Regions from separate parts of the Thalassospira sp. B30-1 genome, predicted to be linked through region 1. Evidence: predicted binding sites of a transcription regulator. Region 1 holds the regulator's gene; each other region holds the start of a gene.
What was found. Region 1 encodes PhoB, which activates phosphate uptake and scavenging genes when phosphate is short. Its sites were predicted from a motif close to TNTCATAAAACTGTCA; they were not measured.

Region 1 (5,772 bases):
TCGGTGACCAGGAATTCGACAGTGCCAAAACCCTGTCGGCATTTGCACTGGGTCTGCTTCTTTTCCTTATCACCTTGGGTCTGAACGTGTTTGCCCTTAAGGTTGTTCAGAAGTATCGCGAGAAATATGACTGATATGGCATCGCTTATGGAAGACAGAGCCGCCGCAAAAGTGATCTCTGGCAATCTGCACACGCCGGTTGACTGGGACAGCCCGAAATTGGCACGTAACATTAAAAAACGTTACGCAGCGGAACGCAGGTTCAAGATTTACGGCTTAAGCGCAATTGCCATCGCTCTTATGGCGCTGGTTGTGCTTGGCTATTCGATCATTTCGAAAGGTTATAGTGCCTTTTTCCAGACCTATGTTCAGATGGAAATCTTTTTCGACCCGGCCAAGATTGATCCGGACGGAACAGGTGATCCGGCAATTATTGGCAGGGCCAATTTTGATAGTCTGATCAGGGATGCACTGAGCAAACAGTTCCCGGAAGTGAGCGGACGTAGCGAACGGCGTGATCTCTATGACATTGTTTCGGGCGGGGCATCTTATGATCTGCGCGAGAGGGTGCTTGAAAATCCGTCTCTGATCGGACAGACCCGGAAGGTCTGGCTGATTTCCGGTGACGACTTTGATATGCTCAACAAAGGTTATATCAGTGCAAACACAGACGAAGGCGACCGTCGCCTGAACGATCAGGAAATTGGTTGGTATAATACACTGGTCTCTCAAGGATCGGTCGAAAAGCAGTTCCATACGCGGTTCTTTACCAATGGTGATTCCCGCGAACCGGAATTGGCCGGGATCTGGGGCGCTGCGGTCGGGTCTTTCTATACCCTGGTTGTGACACTGATACTGTCGTTTCCGATTGGTGTTCTGGCGGCGATCTATCTGGAAGAATTTGCACCGCGAAACCGGTTCACGACGATTGTCGAAGTCAACATCAACAACCTTGCGGCTGTGCCGTCGATCGTGTTCGGTCTTCTCGGGCTTGAGGTTTACCTTAATGTCATGCACCTGCCGCGGTCGGCCCCGGTTGTTGGTGGTCTGACGCTGGCCCTCATGACATTGCCGACCATCATCATCGCATCACGTGCGGCGATCAAGGCAGTGCCGCCGTCGATCCGGCAGGCTGCCCTTGGTCTTGGGGCGTCGCCGGTTCAGACGGTGACCCATCACGTGTTACCGCTGGCGATGCCCGGTATTCTGACCGGGACCATCATCGGCATGGCGCAGGCTCTTGGGGAAACCGCACCGCTTCTGATGATCGGTATGGTGGCGTTTATTGTTGATATCCCGGGCGGGGCACTTGATCCGGCGACAGTTCTGCCGGTGCAGATTTATCTGTGGGCGGATAGTCCGGAACGTGCCTTTGTCGAGAAGACTTCGGCGGCCATCATGGTCTTGCTGGGCTTCCTGATTCTGATGAACGGATTGGCCGTGTATCTGCGCAAGAAATTTGAACGGAAGTGGTAAAATGGCTGTTGTAACTCAAAGCGCAATGACGGCAGAGCCGTCAGTCACTAGCCCGAAAATGACGGCCCGTGACCTCAATCTTTTCTACGGCGACAACCAGGCGCTTTTTGATGTCAATCTTGACATTGTCGAACGTCAGGTCACAGCACTTATCGGCCCGTCGGGCTGCGGCAAATCAACCTTCCTGCGGTGCATGAACCGCATGAATGACACGATTGACGGTGTCACGATCAAGGGCAAGGTAACGCTTGATGACCGTGATATCTATGACAAGGCAATCGACGTTGTTCAGTTGCGCGCGCGCATTGGCATGGTGTTCCAGAAACCGAACCCGTTCCCGAAGTCGATTTATGACAACGTGGCCTATGGCCCACGTATTCACGGTCTGGTGAATTCGCGCGACGAGCTCGATGAAATCGTCATGACCTCGCTTGAACGGGCGGGTCTACTGAAAGAAGTCAAAGACCGTCTGCCGGAACCGGCAACCGGTCTTTCTGGTGGGCAGCAGCAGCGTCTTTGCATTGCACGTGCGGTTGCCGTCAGCCCCGAAGTCATCCTGATGGATGAACCGTGTTCGGCACTTGACCCGATTGCAACCGCAAAGGTCGAGGAACTGATCGACGAGCTTCGTTCGAACTACACCATTGTGATCGTGACGCACTCCATGCAGCAGGCTGCCCGCGTGTCGCAGCGCACGGCGTTTTTCCATCTCGGCAAGCTGGTCGAAGTGGGCGAAACCGATCAGATTTTCACCAATCCCAAGGACGAGCGCACCAAGGGATACATTACGGGTCGCTTCGGTTAAGTCCGGGCAGGAGTATTTTCGATGGTCGATGAGAAACATCATATCGTCAGTTCGTTTGACGAAGAACTGACCCGTCTGAACAACATCATTTCGCAGATGGGCGGGCTTGCCGAAAGTCAGCTGATTTCCGCCATTCGTGCGATCGTTAAACGGGATTCTGAACTGGCCGAGAAGGTCATTCTTTCCGATCACCGTATCGATACGCTGGAACAGGAAGTGCAGGATTTTGCCGTACGTCTTCTGGCCCTGCGTCAGCCGATGGCAGATGACCTGCGACAGGTGGTGACCGCGCTTAAACTGTCCAACGATCTAGAACGTATCGGTGATCTGGCGAAAAATATCGCCAAGCGTGCGCAGGTTCTTAACCAGGTGCCGCCGATCCGCCCGGTTCAGGTGATCCCGAACATGGCCAAGCTGTGCCAGGAAATCATCAAGGACGTTCTGGATGCCTATATCGAAGGTGATGCGGAAAAGGCCCAGCGTGTCTGGGCGCGCGATCAGGAAGTTGACGATATGTACAATTCCCTGTTCCGTGAACTGCTGACCTATATGATGGAAGATCCGCGTAACATCACGGCATCGACCCATCTGCTGTTTATCGCCAAGAATATCGAACGTATTGGCGATCATGCGACCAACATTGCCGAAACGATCTATTACCGGATCAAGGGCGAAGACCTGCCGATGGATACTCGGCCAAAAAATGACGCGGCGAACTTTGCCGTCGTAGAACCGAATGAGTGACACTGGAGCATAGGAAGATGGACCCAACGGTTCTTATCGTCGAGGACGAAGCTGCAATCGTAACCATGTTGCGCTACAACCTCGAACGCGAGGGGATGCAGGTTGTCGAAGCCGGGGACGGTGACGAAGCGTTGAAAATTCTGGCCGAAACCCATGTCGATCTGGTCCTTCTGGACTGGATGCTGCCGGTGATGTCAGGGATCGAGGTTTGCCGCCAGATCCGCCGGAAGCCTGAAAGCCGCGATTTGCCGGTGATCATGGTTACGGCGCGTGGCGAAGAAGGCGACCGCATCCGCGGCCTTGATACCGGGGCCGATGATTATGTAACCAAGCCGTTTGCGATTGGTGAATTGCTGGCCCGTATTCGCGCACTTCTGCGTCGATCCGGTCCGGCGCAACCACAAGGGCAGTTGATCTATTCCGATATCGAAATGGATCTGGCCGCCCATCGTGTCAGTCGTAACGGCAAGGCTATCCATCTTGGCCCAACCGAATTCCGTCTGCTGCGTTATTTCCTGGAACATCCGGGGCGGGTTTTCTCGCGCGAGCAGCTTCTGAATGCGGTTTGGGGGCCGAATATCTATGTCGAAACCCGCACGGTTGACGTTCACATTCGTCGTCTGCGCAAGGCATTGAATGACGTCAAGGGAACGCGCGATGTGATCCGCACGGTTCGTGCTGCTGGCTATGCACTGGATGTCGAAGCCGCTTGATTGCGGTTATTCTGGAAGACGAAACGAAAGACCCCCATTCTCGTGATGGGGGTCTTTGTGTTTCAGGTGCTTTTCCTGGATTTTGCCGGTTTGGCAGTTTTTTGTGCCTGGTCTTCGGTTTTTTGGCGCGCGGTGCGCGGGGCAAGTTCGTTCATCAGCAGCATATCGGCACGCCGGAACTTGGCTATTTCGATATCGATATCTTCCTGCGGGATATCGCAGGCCGCCAGAACGTGATCGGACAGGCGTAAACCGGTTTCAAGTACCTCGGGGATGGCCGCATCGGCACCACTGCGTGACAGCGGACCGATATGGGTGATGTCCTGGGCACGGGCAAAGATTTTCAGATGCGGATAATGCTGTCGCAGCAAGGCGACGGTCTTTTCGGTTGCGTGCGGGTTGCCCATGGCAACGGCGGCAATATGGGCCTGTTCGGTATGGGCGGCACGAAATGTTTCCGGTCGGGACCCATCGGCAAAATAAACAGGCAGACCTTCGGCTCGGCCACGCGAAACCTGTTGGGCATCGGATTCCAGAACGATAAACGGGATTTCCTTGGTGCGCAGCAGACGGGCCAGAACCCGGCCGACGCGCCCGCAACCAATCACCAGAACATGTTTCTGAATGCCGTCGGTTTCATCCGAGATCTCGCTTAGCTGATCGGTTTCCTTTGGATGAAGCTTCTGTTCGATGCGGTGGCCGAGCGAAATCAAAGTCGGCGTCAGACCCATCGAAATCGCAACCACCGGGATCAGCATCACGGCGATGTCAATCGGAACCGCCCCGTTCTGCGATGCCAGTGCAAGCATGACGAAGGCGAATTCACCACCGGCGGCCAGGCTCATGGCGACCCGAATTGAAGATGCACGGTTAAAGCCGATCAGCAGGGACAATCCGAAAAGAACCGCTGCCTTTATGACCAGAAGCCCGATCAGCCACAAAATGATCGTTCCGGCCTGACCGATGACCACATTGGCATTGACCGACATTCCCACAGACATGAAGAACAGCGACAGGAAAACACCGCGAAATGGCGAAATGTCGGCTTCGATCTGATGGCGGAATTCGGTTTCGGCCAACATTACCCCGGCGATAAAGGCACCAAGCGCCATTGAAAGGCCCGCGGCTTCGGTCAATGTGCTGGCAGCCAGAACGACAAACAGGGTCCCGATTGCAAAAAGTTCCGGGTTTTTAAGAGCCGCAATATACCGAAACAGTCGCGGCAGGAGATAACGACCGGTCAGCAACAATACAGCAACCGCCCCCACACCGCTTAGTGCGCTGATCCAGGGGCTGGTTTCGCTCCCGGCATTGCCAGCGGCCTGCACCATGATCAGGAAGGGACCAACCGCAACGTCCTGCAACAGCAGGATGGCAAGGGCTGCACGCCCGAAACGTGTGTGCAACTGGCGTTCATCAGAAAGCTGTTTAAGGATAATGGCTGTTGATGACAGGGCCAGTGCTCCGGCAATCACGATGGAGGCGGGCATATCGTAATTGATCAGCAGCAATACACCGAACATCACGGCCATCGTGACGCCGATCTGCAGGAAACCAAGGGTCGCGAACCGGCCCCCAATCACGCGCAGGCGTTCGCGCGACAATTCAAGACCGATCATGAACAGCAGAAAGACAATGCCAAGCTCGGCGACGGTTGAAATGTCTTCGCGGTCACTGATCAGGCCAAAACCGAAAGGGCCGATGCAAAAGCCGCCGATCAGGAAACCGATGATCGAGTTCGCACGTAATTTCTGTGCCAGCGGGACGGCAATCACCGCGGCGGTCAGGACAAGGAACAGCTCGAAAAGAACGCTGTGTGACATGATGGATTATGCGTCCGGCGCAGATAGGCGTGTAAAGGAAGTCGTTCAAATCAGGATAGCGGAAATACCCCTATGATTTCTATGGAAATTTCGCGTATGAGAGGGCATCTGTGATGGATGACACGTCTTAAGAGCAGGCGACCGCGACGATTGCTTTCGGTATGCGTGCCAGTGTGGGAACCGCATCACACCGATGTGACGAATGGTATTA
Region 2 (5,772 bases), 1.7 Mb from region 1:
CTGATCTGATCGGCGGGCGGTTCTGGGGGCCGCCCGCCGTTCTTGTATATGGTACGACCTTCGAACAAAACGGCCCGGAATTCCCGGGTCGTTTTGCTTTCAACCTTTGTCGACGCGCCGCGGCAAAGCAATCGTGACTTCCAACCCGCGTCGGGGCAAATTGCGTAATCGTATCGTCCCATCATGGGCATCGATGACCGTTTTCACAATCGACAGACCAAGGCCGCTGCCACCGGTGGTGCGTGCGCGTGATCCTTCGACACGGAAGAACGGCAGAAAGACATCCTCCTGATGTTCCGCGGCGATGCCCGGTCCTTCGTCCCGAATGGACACCAGCACCGTATCGGCCGTCGCATCCAGACTGACATAGGCACGGTAACCGTATTTCAGCGCATTCTCGATCAGATTGGTGAAGGCACGTTTTAATGTTCCGGGCCGGCAGGTCAGACGGATGCTGCGCTTGTCACCAAACGAATGCGCCTCGTCCCCGCCGCCAAATACGGTGTGAACCGAACTGAAACGAAGCGGCTGCGGTCCCTCGAAACTTACCGGACGGCCAAGATCGGCATAATCGTCACAAATCGCTTCGAGAACCGATGTGAAGTCAACTGTGCGCTCTTCTTCCTTGCTAATCCAGTCACCAAGGAAATCGAGTGCATCGTTGAGAAGCCCGTCCATTTCGTCAAGATCGCGCAACACGGTTTCACGCAATTCTTCATTTTCGATAAATTCTGCACGCAGACGCAGGCGCGTGCTGGGCGTGCGCAAATCGTGTGAAATTGCGGCCAGCATACGGGTTCTGTCACCCAGCATCCGTGAAATCCGTTCTCGCAATCCATTATATGCTGCGGCCATTGACCGGGCTTCGGTCGGGCCGCGCTCCTCCACCGGGGGGCCTTCAACTTCATCCCCCTGGCGAATGATCGCCTCGGTCAAATTCTTGAAGGGACCGGCCAGAAGATCGGCCAAAGCGGCAAACACCGCCAACACGGCAACAACCCCGACCAGAAAGATCAGAAAAACCATGGATGGCGATGCATAGTCGGACCACAGCACCGGATGAGACAACAGCATTCGCATGCCGGATGGCAACATGATTTCAACGCGAGCCTCAAGTCCCTGACGCGCTATTTCGCGCGATAGGCCGGCAAAAAACAGACTGGGATTTTCGGCGGTTTCAATCAGGTGGCGCTGTTCCGCGCCAAGACGCCCGCGCCGAAAATGGACCTTTACCGATGTCGGCCAGCCCGTATCGGCCAGACGTGCGGGCATTGCGATATGTTGTGCCGGGCGCGAAAACAGAAGAATGGTACCGATATCGTCAGATGGCAGAACACGAACAGAAAGCCCATCACGCGCGGCTATATCAACGATATTTCCCTGTAACTCCGGACTTTCGGCAATCAGGATCAATTCGCGAATGGTAAAGCCCAGAGTATAGGCTCGGCTGATCCGCTCGCTCCGTTCGATGATGTATTTCGATGCGATTGAACTGATGCCCGCGATGATGACACCGCCGACCATCATGATCATAAAGATGCGTCCGCCCAGCGTGCGGGGCTTGAACCGCCGCATATATTCGGAAAACGCACCAATCTGATCTGTCATGGATCGAATTCCTAGACGGTCCTCGTATCGGCACAGAACTGATAGCCGATCCCGCGCACCGTTTTAATCAGTTTGGGGTTTTTGGCATCTTTTTCAATTTTCCGGCGCAGGCGACTGATCTGGATATCGATACTGCGGTCAAACGGGATAGAGCTTTGCCCGCGTACTATATCAACAAGCTGTTCACGCGAAAGCGCACGCTTGTTATGCTTGACCAGCGCCAGCAACAGCGAAAATTCCCCGGTCGACAAATGCACCGCCACATCATCAATATCGCGCAATTCACGTGATCCGATATCGAGCGTCCAGTCGGCAAACAGGATTTTCTGGGTTTTGGTTTCTTCGTGATGGACCTGTGTCACGGTACCAGTTTCAAAACGGCGGAAAACGGCACGAATACGGGCCAGCAATTCACGCGGATTGAACGGCTTGGTCAGATAGTCATCTGCACCCAGTTCAAGACCAAGAATACGATCTGTATCCTCGCCCACCGCAGTCAGCATGACAATCGGCACCTTGGAATTGCGGCGCACATCACGGCAGAGCGCAAAACCATCCTCGCCGGGCAACATGATATCAAGGATCACCAGATCGATATTCCAGTCACGAAGCGCACGATGCATCTCCGCCCCGTCGGAAACGGTGGTGATACGAAACCCGTGCTGGAGCAGGAATTTTTTCAGGAGCTTCTGGATTTCCTGATCGTCATCGACAACCAGAATATGGGGTTCACGTCGCGTACTCAGTCTCCGCCTCCCTTCGGTCGACAAGCCCGGAACCGGACCGTGGCGCGGAGTTTAGTGCATAACGTTACAGGATTGAACCATTTTACCAAGCACCGGACATAATTGAAAAAGCCGAGGACAAAATCCCCGGCTTTTCAGGTGAAATCTCTTTATATACAGCAGCTTAAAAACCTATTTCAGGTCATAAACTTTTGTACTGCCCGATACTTCGCTTGCCACGATCAGCATGGCATTGCCGGTGGGGCTATCCTTTGCTTCGACAAACAGCATACCTTCCGGGGCAAGTTCACCTGCGGTGTCTGCTTCCGGATTGCCGGAAAAACGACGATCTGAATGATAGGTGACAAATTGCGGATTAGTCGGATTGGTCAGATCATAGACCATAAATCCGCCCTGACGTTCCAGACCGATAAAGGCATAAGGTGTGCCATTAACGTAGCCGGTTGCCAGACCTTCGGGTTCCGGACCCTTGTCATCCGAACGGTTATCGCGGCTATAGTTTTCAGTGTTCGATGCGTTGAAAACTCTCTCGTAATTGGCCGCCATGAACTGTTCGAACTTGTCGCCACTGTCAAAGACCATGTCGCCATTCGCATTCAGGACCGAAAACGAACGTGCCCCATAGCTGTAGATCACATCGAAATCGCCATCACCATCCGTATCGCCCTGCGCAGTGGTCGTTTTCAAGCGACCGAGGTTTTCATCTTTTTGCAGGGTTGCGGCATTCGGGAAGGCGACCGGATCAAGGGTCAGTTTTCCGACGCGGGTTTCTTCGCTGTAGCCGTCATAGTCGCGTGAGTCGCCTTCGTTTGCCGTCAGGACCCAGGTTTTGCCGCCGATTTCGATAGCATCGATCGTGTCTGGCATATACATGCCCATCACAGGCCATGTACGGATGTTGATTTTGCCGTCCTTGTCGCTGGCATCAAATGCGTTGACCGAATGGTCCTTGAAACCAAGACCGGCAACCCGGACAACGTTTGCGGTTTCAATATCAATGATCGCCACCGCATTGTTTTCCTGAAGTGAAACATAAGCCGTTTTGCTGTCTTTCGAGACGGCGATATATTCCGGCTCGACATCCTGTGCCACAGTCGACGTTCCCGGGTTTGATGTCCGCATGCCATAAGGCAGGTCCACATCATTCAGGAAGCCAAAGTTTACCGTGCGAACATCGGCATCTGACAGATCGGTGAGATTTCCCGATACCGGGATAATCGAAACACTGCCTTCCGGGTCGTTGTCAAATGCATCGTTCGGCTCGCCTTCGTTCGCGACCAGAACGTGCTTGCCATCCGGAGTAAATTTGATCATGTCGGGCAATGCACCGACAGTTACAGCCGCAATGAAATCACCATCCGTGTTAAAGAACACGGCCTTGCCCGGTGCCTGTTTGTCGTCATTCTCGACAGCCGCTGCGACAATATTGCCATGAACGGCAACGCTGTTTGCCGCCTTACCCCATGTCGAAAGCTTGACCGAACCGATTTTTGCAAGTGTTTCAGGGTCCGACATATCAAGAATATCAATCGACTTGTCGCCACCATTGACCACGAATATGCGTTTGGTCACCGGGTCAAAAGCCGGAATTTCCGCGGCCCCTTCGTCAAACATGCCGGTGCGATAGTCGCCCATCGGCACGATTGAAAGCGGCTTGGCGGCAGGCGACGCCGTATCAACGGCCATTACCATGTTTTTTGACGTTGTCGTGGTGCCGCAGGCACCGAGCATAACCGAAAATGCCACCGTGGCCATCAAAGAATAACGCATATTTCCCCCTGAAAACTGGATGAACCGTGGCAGACAAACTGCGGACAATGCGTAACGGTTTAATGACCTGACGATGACAGTTTCATAAATATCTTCGGGGTGTTGATGCTCCAAACAACGACTTCTGACGTAAGGAGGAAAAGGTTCACAAGGTTCGAACAGGAACAACAAAATGGCCCCAATGAATATTGCCGTGATCGGTGCGGGAATGGCCGGCCTTCGGGCGGCGGCCACACTTCATGCAGTCGGCTTTTGCGTAACGGTTTTTGAAAAAAGCCGTGGTGCCGGAGGGCGACTTGCAACACGTCGTACCGAATTGGGCAATTTCAATCATGGCGCCCAATATGTCACGGCGCTGCATCCGGAATTTCAATCATTCCTGCAACAGGCCGAACATCAAAAATCCGTTCGGAAATGGCAACCACATCTCCTTCGTGGTGAAAACGCAACCGCAGGGGCACCGGCATCGGCTTTGAAACGTACAAATACGGCCGCAGATATCTGGTATCAGGGGTCACCGCAAATGAACAAACTGATCACCCCGCTGCTTGATCCGTTTGAAATCCGCAAAGAACACCGTATTACCTGTATCGAAACCGCCGGACCACGCAGCTTTATCCTGCATGACGATCTGGATGGTGAATTCGGGCCATTTGACGGTGTGATTGTTACCGCCCCTGCCCCGCAAACCGCAGAGCTTCTGCAACCACTTGCCCCAAGATTTGATCCCATTGCGGATGTGGAAATGGCACCGTGCTGGGCAGCAATGATTGCATTTGCCAAACCGTTGCCCACGGCATTTGATGCCATGATCCATCCCGATCCTGCGATCAGCTGGGCGGCACGCAATGGCGATCACCGTGATCTGATCCATCGACCTTCACCTGATCTTTGGGTTCTGCACGCAAGTCCGGAATGGTCACGTGATCACCTGGAAGAAGACAAGGAACGCATCGCATTCCTTCTGCTTGAAAAACTGCATAAAGCTAGCGGTGCAAAACTTCCCGATGTGGTGTCCGTAAACACGCATCGCTGGCGATATGCCCGCACGATCAAATCGCTTGGAAAAAGTCATCTTAGCGGCATGAACGGGCGCGTCATTGCCGCGGGCGATTGGTGTCTTGGTGCAAGGGTGGAAGCCGCATGGCGCAGCGGAAAATGCGCGGCCCATGCCATGATCGAGACACTGATCGGGTAATTTGGGATGCGCCGAAATGCCAATGGTCAAAGGCCGACAAAATCAGACCTGCCACACAAAACCTGCCTGACCTGTAATCGACCGTTTGCCTGGAGGCGCAAATGGCGTAATTGCTGGGACGATGTCAAATATTGCTCTGCCCGTTGTCGGGATCATCGAGCAAATATCAGGGGCGGTGCCAGTCAGGCTGACACCGCCCCATAAATCCACAGATTTGTCGGATCAAAATTAACCCCGAAGGGCATGCAACTGATGGATCAGACCGGCGGTTGAAGCGTCACGGCTATCGGCAGTTTCATTCCCCTGAACCATTGGCAGCAATTCCTTGGCAAGCTGTTTGCCAAGCTCAACACCCCACTGGTCATAGGAATTGACGTTCCAGATAATCCCCTGAACAAAGATTTTATGTTCATACATTGCAACCAGACGTCCCAGCGTAAAGGGATCAAG
Region 3 (5,772 bases), 1.3 Mb from region 1:
CGTTCACCGGGAAGCGGCGGATCTTCGGATTCTCCAAGCCAGCTTGAGCATGCCGAAACGGCAACCGACATGCCCATGACGCACAAAAGGGATTTAATGTTGCGTGGTCTCAAAACCATATCCTCTGATCCAGTCCCTGTGAACAGGTTGCCTGTGCCATTCCCGCCAATCAGGCGCCAACGGCTTTCAGAATTTCACTTGCGCGGGCGCGCATGCCTGACGGTGCTTCGCTGTCATCGGCAATCTCGGTCAGCAGCGGCTTTGCTGCCTCTACCTCGCCTGCTGCGATATGAAGCATCGCGATCATTTCACGTGCCGAGTAGTACCAGGGATTTTCAGGCACAGCGATCGGTTCCAAACGCGAAACCAAATCCTTGGCATTTGATGCGTCGGCGTTGTTCATCGCAATCTGAACCACGGCAAGATCGCGATAGATCTTTTCGACGTCGCTGTTACCCGCAATTGCCTCAAGCTCGGCGACCGCGGAATCTTTCGCCCCGGCGCGAAGATAAATTGCCGCCTTCTGGAAATGACCAAGGGCGACAAAACCGGCATCGCCATCGGCAATGATCGCATCAAGCGCACCCAGTGCCGCATCCTGCTTTTCTTCACCAGCCTGTGCCAGTTCAATGGCATTTGCCATGCGCGTGCCGTTTTCGATGCGCGAATTTTCCTCGTAGCTTTTCCAGCCTTCACGTCCGGCAACACCCAGCACGATCACGGCCGCCACACCCACGATGTATTTGCCGTATTTGCGCCACAGCGCTTCATTGCGCTCGCGCTTGAGGTCTTCTTCGACTTCCTGGAAAATATCAACCACGAAAACCGCTCCAATCCGATCAAAAGAAAGCGGGCAACCTGCCCGCTTGTCAGAATTAATTCCGGCAAGGATTTAACGCGCCAGTACGCAAGGGGTCAAGTCCGCTGCACATCAGGAGCCGCCAATATCGCAATTAAATCCCGCAATGCTGTATTTCACGCGCAAAACTGCCACCCATCACGTTGTTTTTGATCCAGTGAACAACCATCAAAGGAAAGAATTGCCGCCTGCGATGCAGGATCAGACCTTAACCCGAACGAAAATCTGCCGCCAAAATCATAATCTGCCGTCCGGTTAATTGCCAAACCCGGCTGAAATGTGGCCAATCCGTCCCAACATCAAAAACAGTATCTGCTTCACCCAAAACGGCACATGGATTGCATTTGTAAATTCGGGAAACGGAATTTTAATCGCTGCCGGGCAAATACTGACCGGTCGATGCACGGAGATCAGGATGAAAAGCTTGCACAAGGCCCAAAGCCGACAAGAGGCGAAACGAATAATCCGTCAGCGCGTTCTGGCTGGATTATTCGCAACGCTGCTTGGTGCCGGGGTCTCAGGCTGCGATACCACCGCATCCGACATTGCAGGTACACACATCTTCACCGGTGTTGAATGGTATATCGCGCTCGACGTTGTCAGCATCATCAACACCGACAAAACCCTGATTGACCACGTCGTTTCCCTTTCGACTGGCCGCGATTGTTCGACCATCCGCAAGATCGATGGCAAATCATACTGCAAAAAGGACCCGGTCCCGGAACCGCCACTTTATTGCTATCGCACCTTGGCCGCCGTCAGCTGCTATCGCACACCCGATCCTTATAACACCGGTGCACAAACCGTTGACTGGCCGCCAACACGCTCACGCAGCCTGTAATCACCTCAACCAACTGAAATCACACATATATTTGTAAAAATTTTCATATCCCGGCCCTTTCAAACTTGAGGCTGCGGATAAACCGCGCTACCGTGTCATCAGAGCGTCATAAACGCCCTACCCCGGCCTTTTGAAATTACGTCCGGAGAAAGACATGGGTACATTGTTCAATCTGGCTCAGTACCGCAAAGCCAAAAGCGTTGTGCATTTCGACCGGACTGAATTGATGCAGCTCATGAACACCTATTCCAGACAAGTCGCAAGTGGCGCATGGCGCGACTATGCCATTGATCATCTTGATGGCATGGCCATGTTCTCCATCTTCCGCTCCTCACACGAAACAGCCATCTTCACCGTCATCAAACTTGGTGCGGATCACAAGAATGCCGGGCATTTCGTAGCACTTCACAGCGGTGAAAAAATAAAACAAAGCTCGGAAATCCAGAACGTTCTTGATGCCGTTGAAAAACGTGCACGCAAAGTCGTCCCGCTGTTCAAATCCCGTTAAAGATCGGTTTCGCCTTTTGCCCCTTTCCATACTTGCTTTCTTCTCGCCCAATCGCGGCAATCGCACCATCCTGTGTGGTTTTCTTGTTCTGGCGGCATATACGTTTCATGCTCCACCGGCACAGGCCGACTACACCAGTGGTTACAAGGCCTATCAGGCGGGGAATTATGAAATGGCCCGCGCACAGTGGCGCGTTGCCGCACAGGAAGACGATCCACGTGCGCAATATGCGCTTGGCCTGCTTTACTATCGCGGTCTTGCCGGACCACAGGACTACCGACAGGCGGCAGATTGGTTTGCCCTTGCAGCACGCTCTAATCATGCAAATGCAATCTATTACCTTGGGCTGATGTATTTCAATGGCTGGGGGCTACGCTATGACCAGTTCCGCGCCACAGAATTCTTTAAACGCGCTCTTCATGCCAACGGGAACAATACCGATGCCGCCTTTCTGATTGGCGAACAGTATTTTCACGGGCGTGGAGCGGAACAAAACTATGTTGAAGCCGCCCATTACTACAGGATCGCCGCCGAAAAAGGCATGCATGCCGCCCAATTCATGCTCGGCGCGATGCTGGAACGCGGCTGGGGTATAGAACAGGATTATGCAGATGCCTATTACTGGCTGCGCCGTTCAGCCCTTGGCCCACGCCCCCTGCCTCCCGGTGTCGAACTTGAAATGGATCCGGCAACGGCAATTACCAATCTTGAACCAAAGCTGCGCCTTGAAGAAATCAGACGTGTTGACAAAAGGCTACAGGAATTGGCTGTTCCCTGAACCAGAACACAAAAGGCCACCCGAAGGCGGCCTTTTGCATGATATTCGTTCCTCAAACGGGATCAGGAAAATGCTTCGTCCCAAGTACCGCGCGTTGCGGCTTTTGAATATTCCGTCGCGCGGTTTTCAAAGAAGTTGGTGTGCTCAACCGCATTCAGCATCGCATCCATCCAAGGCAACGGGTTCTGTTCAATCCCGTATTGCTCCTCAAGACCAAGCTGGCTAAGGCGACGATCAGCGATATAGCGGATGTATTTCTTGATATCTTCCGCTGTCAGGCCCTGCACCGCACCGGCTTCGAAGGACAGATCGATAAACGCATCTTCGTGACTGACGATGGTTTTGCAGGCCTCGATCAGGTCGCTGCGCATTTCGTCATCCCAGATTTCCGGGTTCTCTTTGCAGAATGTCCTAAACAGGCGGATGATGCTTTCGCAATGCAGGCTTTCATCGCGCACAGACCATGTCACGATCTGCCCCATGCCCTTCATCTTGTTAAAGCGAGGGAAATTCATCAGCATCGCAAATGAGGCAAACAGCTGCAAACCCTCGGTAAAGGCGCCAAACACCGCCAGCGTTTTGGCGATGTTCCGTTTACCCTGTGTGGTCAGACGCAGGTCACCATGCTCGTCGGTATACTCGTCTTCCGGACCAATGCCCCAGATTTGCATATAGTCGTATTTGTCCTTCATTTCCTTGTACTGGAAGAAGGCTTCATACTCGGTTTCGGGCATGCCAATGGTATCAAGAAGGTGCGAATAGGCGGCTACATGGATGGTTTCCATGTTGGAAAATGCCGCCAGCATCATCTGGACTTCGGTTGGTTTGAATACGCGCGTATAATGGCGCATATAGCAGTTATTGACCTCGATATCCGACTGAGTGAAAAAGCGGAAAATCTGCGTGAGCAGGTTGCGCTCGGCATCGGAAATCGTGTGGTTCCAATCCTTGACGTCATCGGCCAGCGGCACTTCTTCCGGCAACCAGTGAATTTGCTGCTGGGTCAGCCACGCCTCATAGGCCCACGGATAACGGAACGGCTTGTAGACCGGGTTTTCCGTCAGAAGATCAATTACTTTATCGTCAGACATATTGTCACTTCTCGCAAAATTTCTGTGTGCTAAAGCCGCTTTACTGGCAGGCGAGACATTCATCATAATCGGGTTCGCTGGATGCCTGTGCGGCGGCGGCCGCAACCAGTGCCGGGATTTCAAACGAGCTTTCCGGGCTTGGCATATCGTCATCATTCGACTTCGCACGCCCCGGAATGTTCGCAACCACCTCGGCCCGCTGGATCGATTTCGACCGGCAGTAATAAAGGCTTTTGACCCCCTTTTTCCATGCCTGGAAATGGATCTGATGCAGGTCACGTTTATGAACATTCGACGCCAGGAAGATGTTCAGTGACTGTGCCTGATCAATCATCGGCGTGCGATCACCGGCAAGTTCGATCAGCCAGCGCTGATCCAGCTCGAACGCAGTCTTGAAGATGTCCTTTTCCAGATCAGACAGGAAATCAAGATGCTGAACCGATCCTTCATGCACCGTGATGGATGTCCAGACTTCTTCATTATTCCGACCTTTTTCTTCCAGAACCTCGGCAAGATACTTGTTCCGCACGTTAAACGAGCCCGAAAGCGTCTTGTGGGTGTAGGAGTTCGCCGCCATCGGCTCGATTCCCGGCGAAGCACCGCCGCAAATGATCGAAATCGATGCGGTCGGCGCAATCGCGGTTTTGTTCGAGAAACGGGCTTTGATGCCGTATTCGGCCGCATCCGGGCATGAACCGCGTTCTTCCGCCAACTTCTCGGACGCAGCATCGGCATGCTTTTTCAAGTGATCAAAAATCTGCTTGTTCCAGACCTTGCTCATCACCCCTTCAAGCGGCACTTTCTGCGCCTGAAGGAAGGAATGGAAGCCCATCACGCCAAGACCAACCGAACGTTCACGCATCGCGGAATATTTCGCACGCGCCATGGTATCGGGCGCATGATCGATAAAGTCCTGAAGCACGTTATCAAGGAAACGCAGAATATCTTCGATGAACTGCGTGTCATCCTTCCAGGTCAGATAATGTTCAAGGTTCAGCGACGACAGGCAGCAAACAGCAGTGCGATCCCCGCCCAGATGATCCTTGCCGGTCGGCAACGTGATTTCCGAACACAGGTTCGACGTCTTAACACTAAGCCCGGCCAGCTTGTGGTGTTCCGGCACCGCACGGTTCACAGTGTCGATGAACAGCATATAGGGCTCGCCGGTTTCAACGCGCGACGTCAGCAAACGTATCCACAATGAACGTGCGCTGATCTTGCGCACAACATGCCCGTCTTTCGGCGATGTCAGTGCCCATTCTTCATCATTTTCGACCGCACGCATGAAGGCATCCGAAATCGCAACGCCCTGATGCAGGTTCGGCGTCTTACGGTTCGGGTCACCACCGGTCGGGCGGCGCATTTCGGAAAACTCTTCGATCTCTGGATGGCTGACCGGCATATAAACCGCGGCCGATCCGCGGCGCAACGATCCCTGACTGATCGCCAGTGTCAAGCTGTCCATCACGCGAATGAACGGCACTACCCCGGACGTCTTGCCATTCTTGCCGACCTTTTCCCCAATCGAACGCAGATTGCCCCAGTATGAACCGATTCCGCCGCCACGTGCCGCAAGCCAGACATTCTCTGTCCAGATATCGACAATACCGCCAAGATTATCGTCTGCCTCGTTCAGGAAGCAGGAAATCGGCAAGCCTCGCGTGGTCCCGCCATTCGACAGGATCGGAGTGGCGG

Region 2: a site for PhoB is predicted at 4,199-4,214, ahead of IT971_RS11365 (choice-of-anchor I family protein). Genes of this name have one in related genera too.
Region 3: a site for PhoB is predicted at 1,794-1,809, ahead of IT971_RS13085 (DUF2794 domain-containing protein). Genes of this name have one in related genera too.

The regions. Positions count from the first base shown of each region.
Region 1 is NZ_CP065232.1:4,038,988-4,044,759, reverse strand. Features, by position in the region: gene pstC (phosphate ABC transporter permease subunit PstC) at 1-134, shown strand, start outside; gene pstA (phosphate ABC transporter permease PstA) at 127-1,476, shown strand; gene pstB (phosphate ABC transporter ATP-binding protein PstB) at 1,478-2,281, shown strand; gene phoU (phosphate signaling complex protein PhoU) at 2,303-3,025, shown strand; gene phoB (phosphate regulon transcriptional regulator PhoB) at 3,043-3,738, shown strand; gene IT971_RS18965 (cation:proton antiporter) at 3,801-5,561, opposite strand.
Region 2 is NZ_CP065232.1:2,334,787-2,340,558, forward strand. Features, by position in the region: gene IT971_RS11350 (ABC transporter ATP-binding protein) at 1-4, shown strand, start outside; gene IT971_RS11355 (ATP-binding protein) at 100-1,608, opposite strand; gene IT971_RS11360 (response regulator) at 1,620-2,378, opposite strand; gene IT971_RS11365 (choice-of-anchor I family protein) at 2,526-4,124, opposite strand; gene IT971_RS11370 (NAD(P)/FAD-dependent oxidoreductase) at 4,297-5,322, shown strand; gene IT971_RS11375 (DUF2256 domain-containing protein) at 5,329-5,526, shown strand; gene pgi (glucose-6-phosphate isomerase) at 5,551-5,772, opposite strand, start outside.
Region 3 is NZ_CP065232.1:2,710,822-2,716,593, forward strand. Features, by position in the region: gene IT971_RS13070 (PQQ-like beta-propeller repeat protein) at 1-119, opposite strand, end outside; gene IT971_RS13075 (tetratricopeptide repeat protein) at 170-820, opposite strand; gene IT971_RS13080 (hypothetical protein) at 1,275-1,700, shown strand; gene IT971_RS13085 (DUF2794 domain-containing protein) at 1,855-2,208, shown strand; gene IT971_RS13090 (tetratricopeptide repeat protein) at 2,225-2,986, shown strand; gene IT971_RS13095 (ribonucleotide-diphosphate reductase subunit beta) at 3,049-4,077, opposite strand; gene IT971_RS13100 (ribonucleoside-diphosphate reductase subunit alpha) at 4,118-5,772, opposite strand, start outside.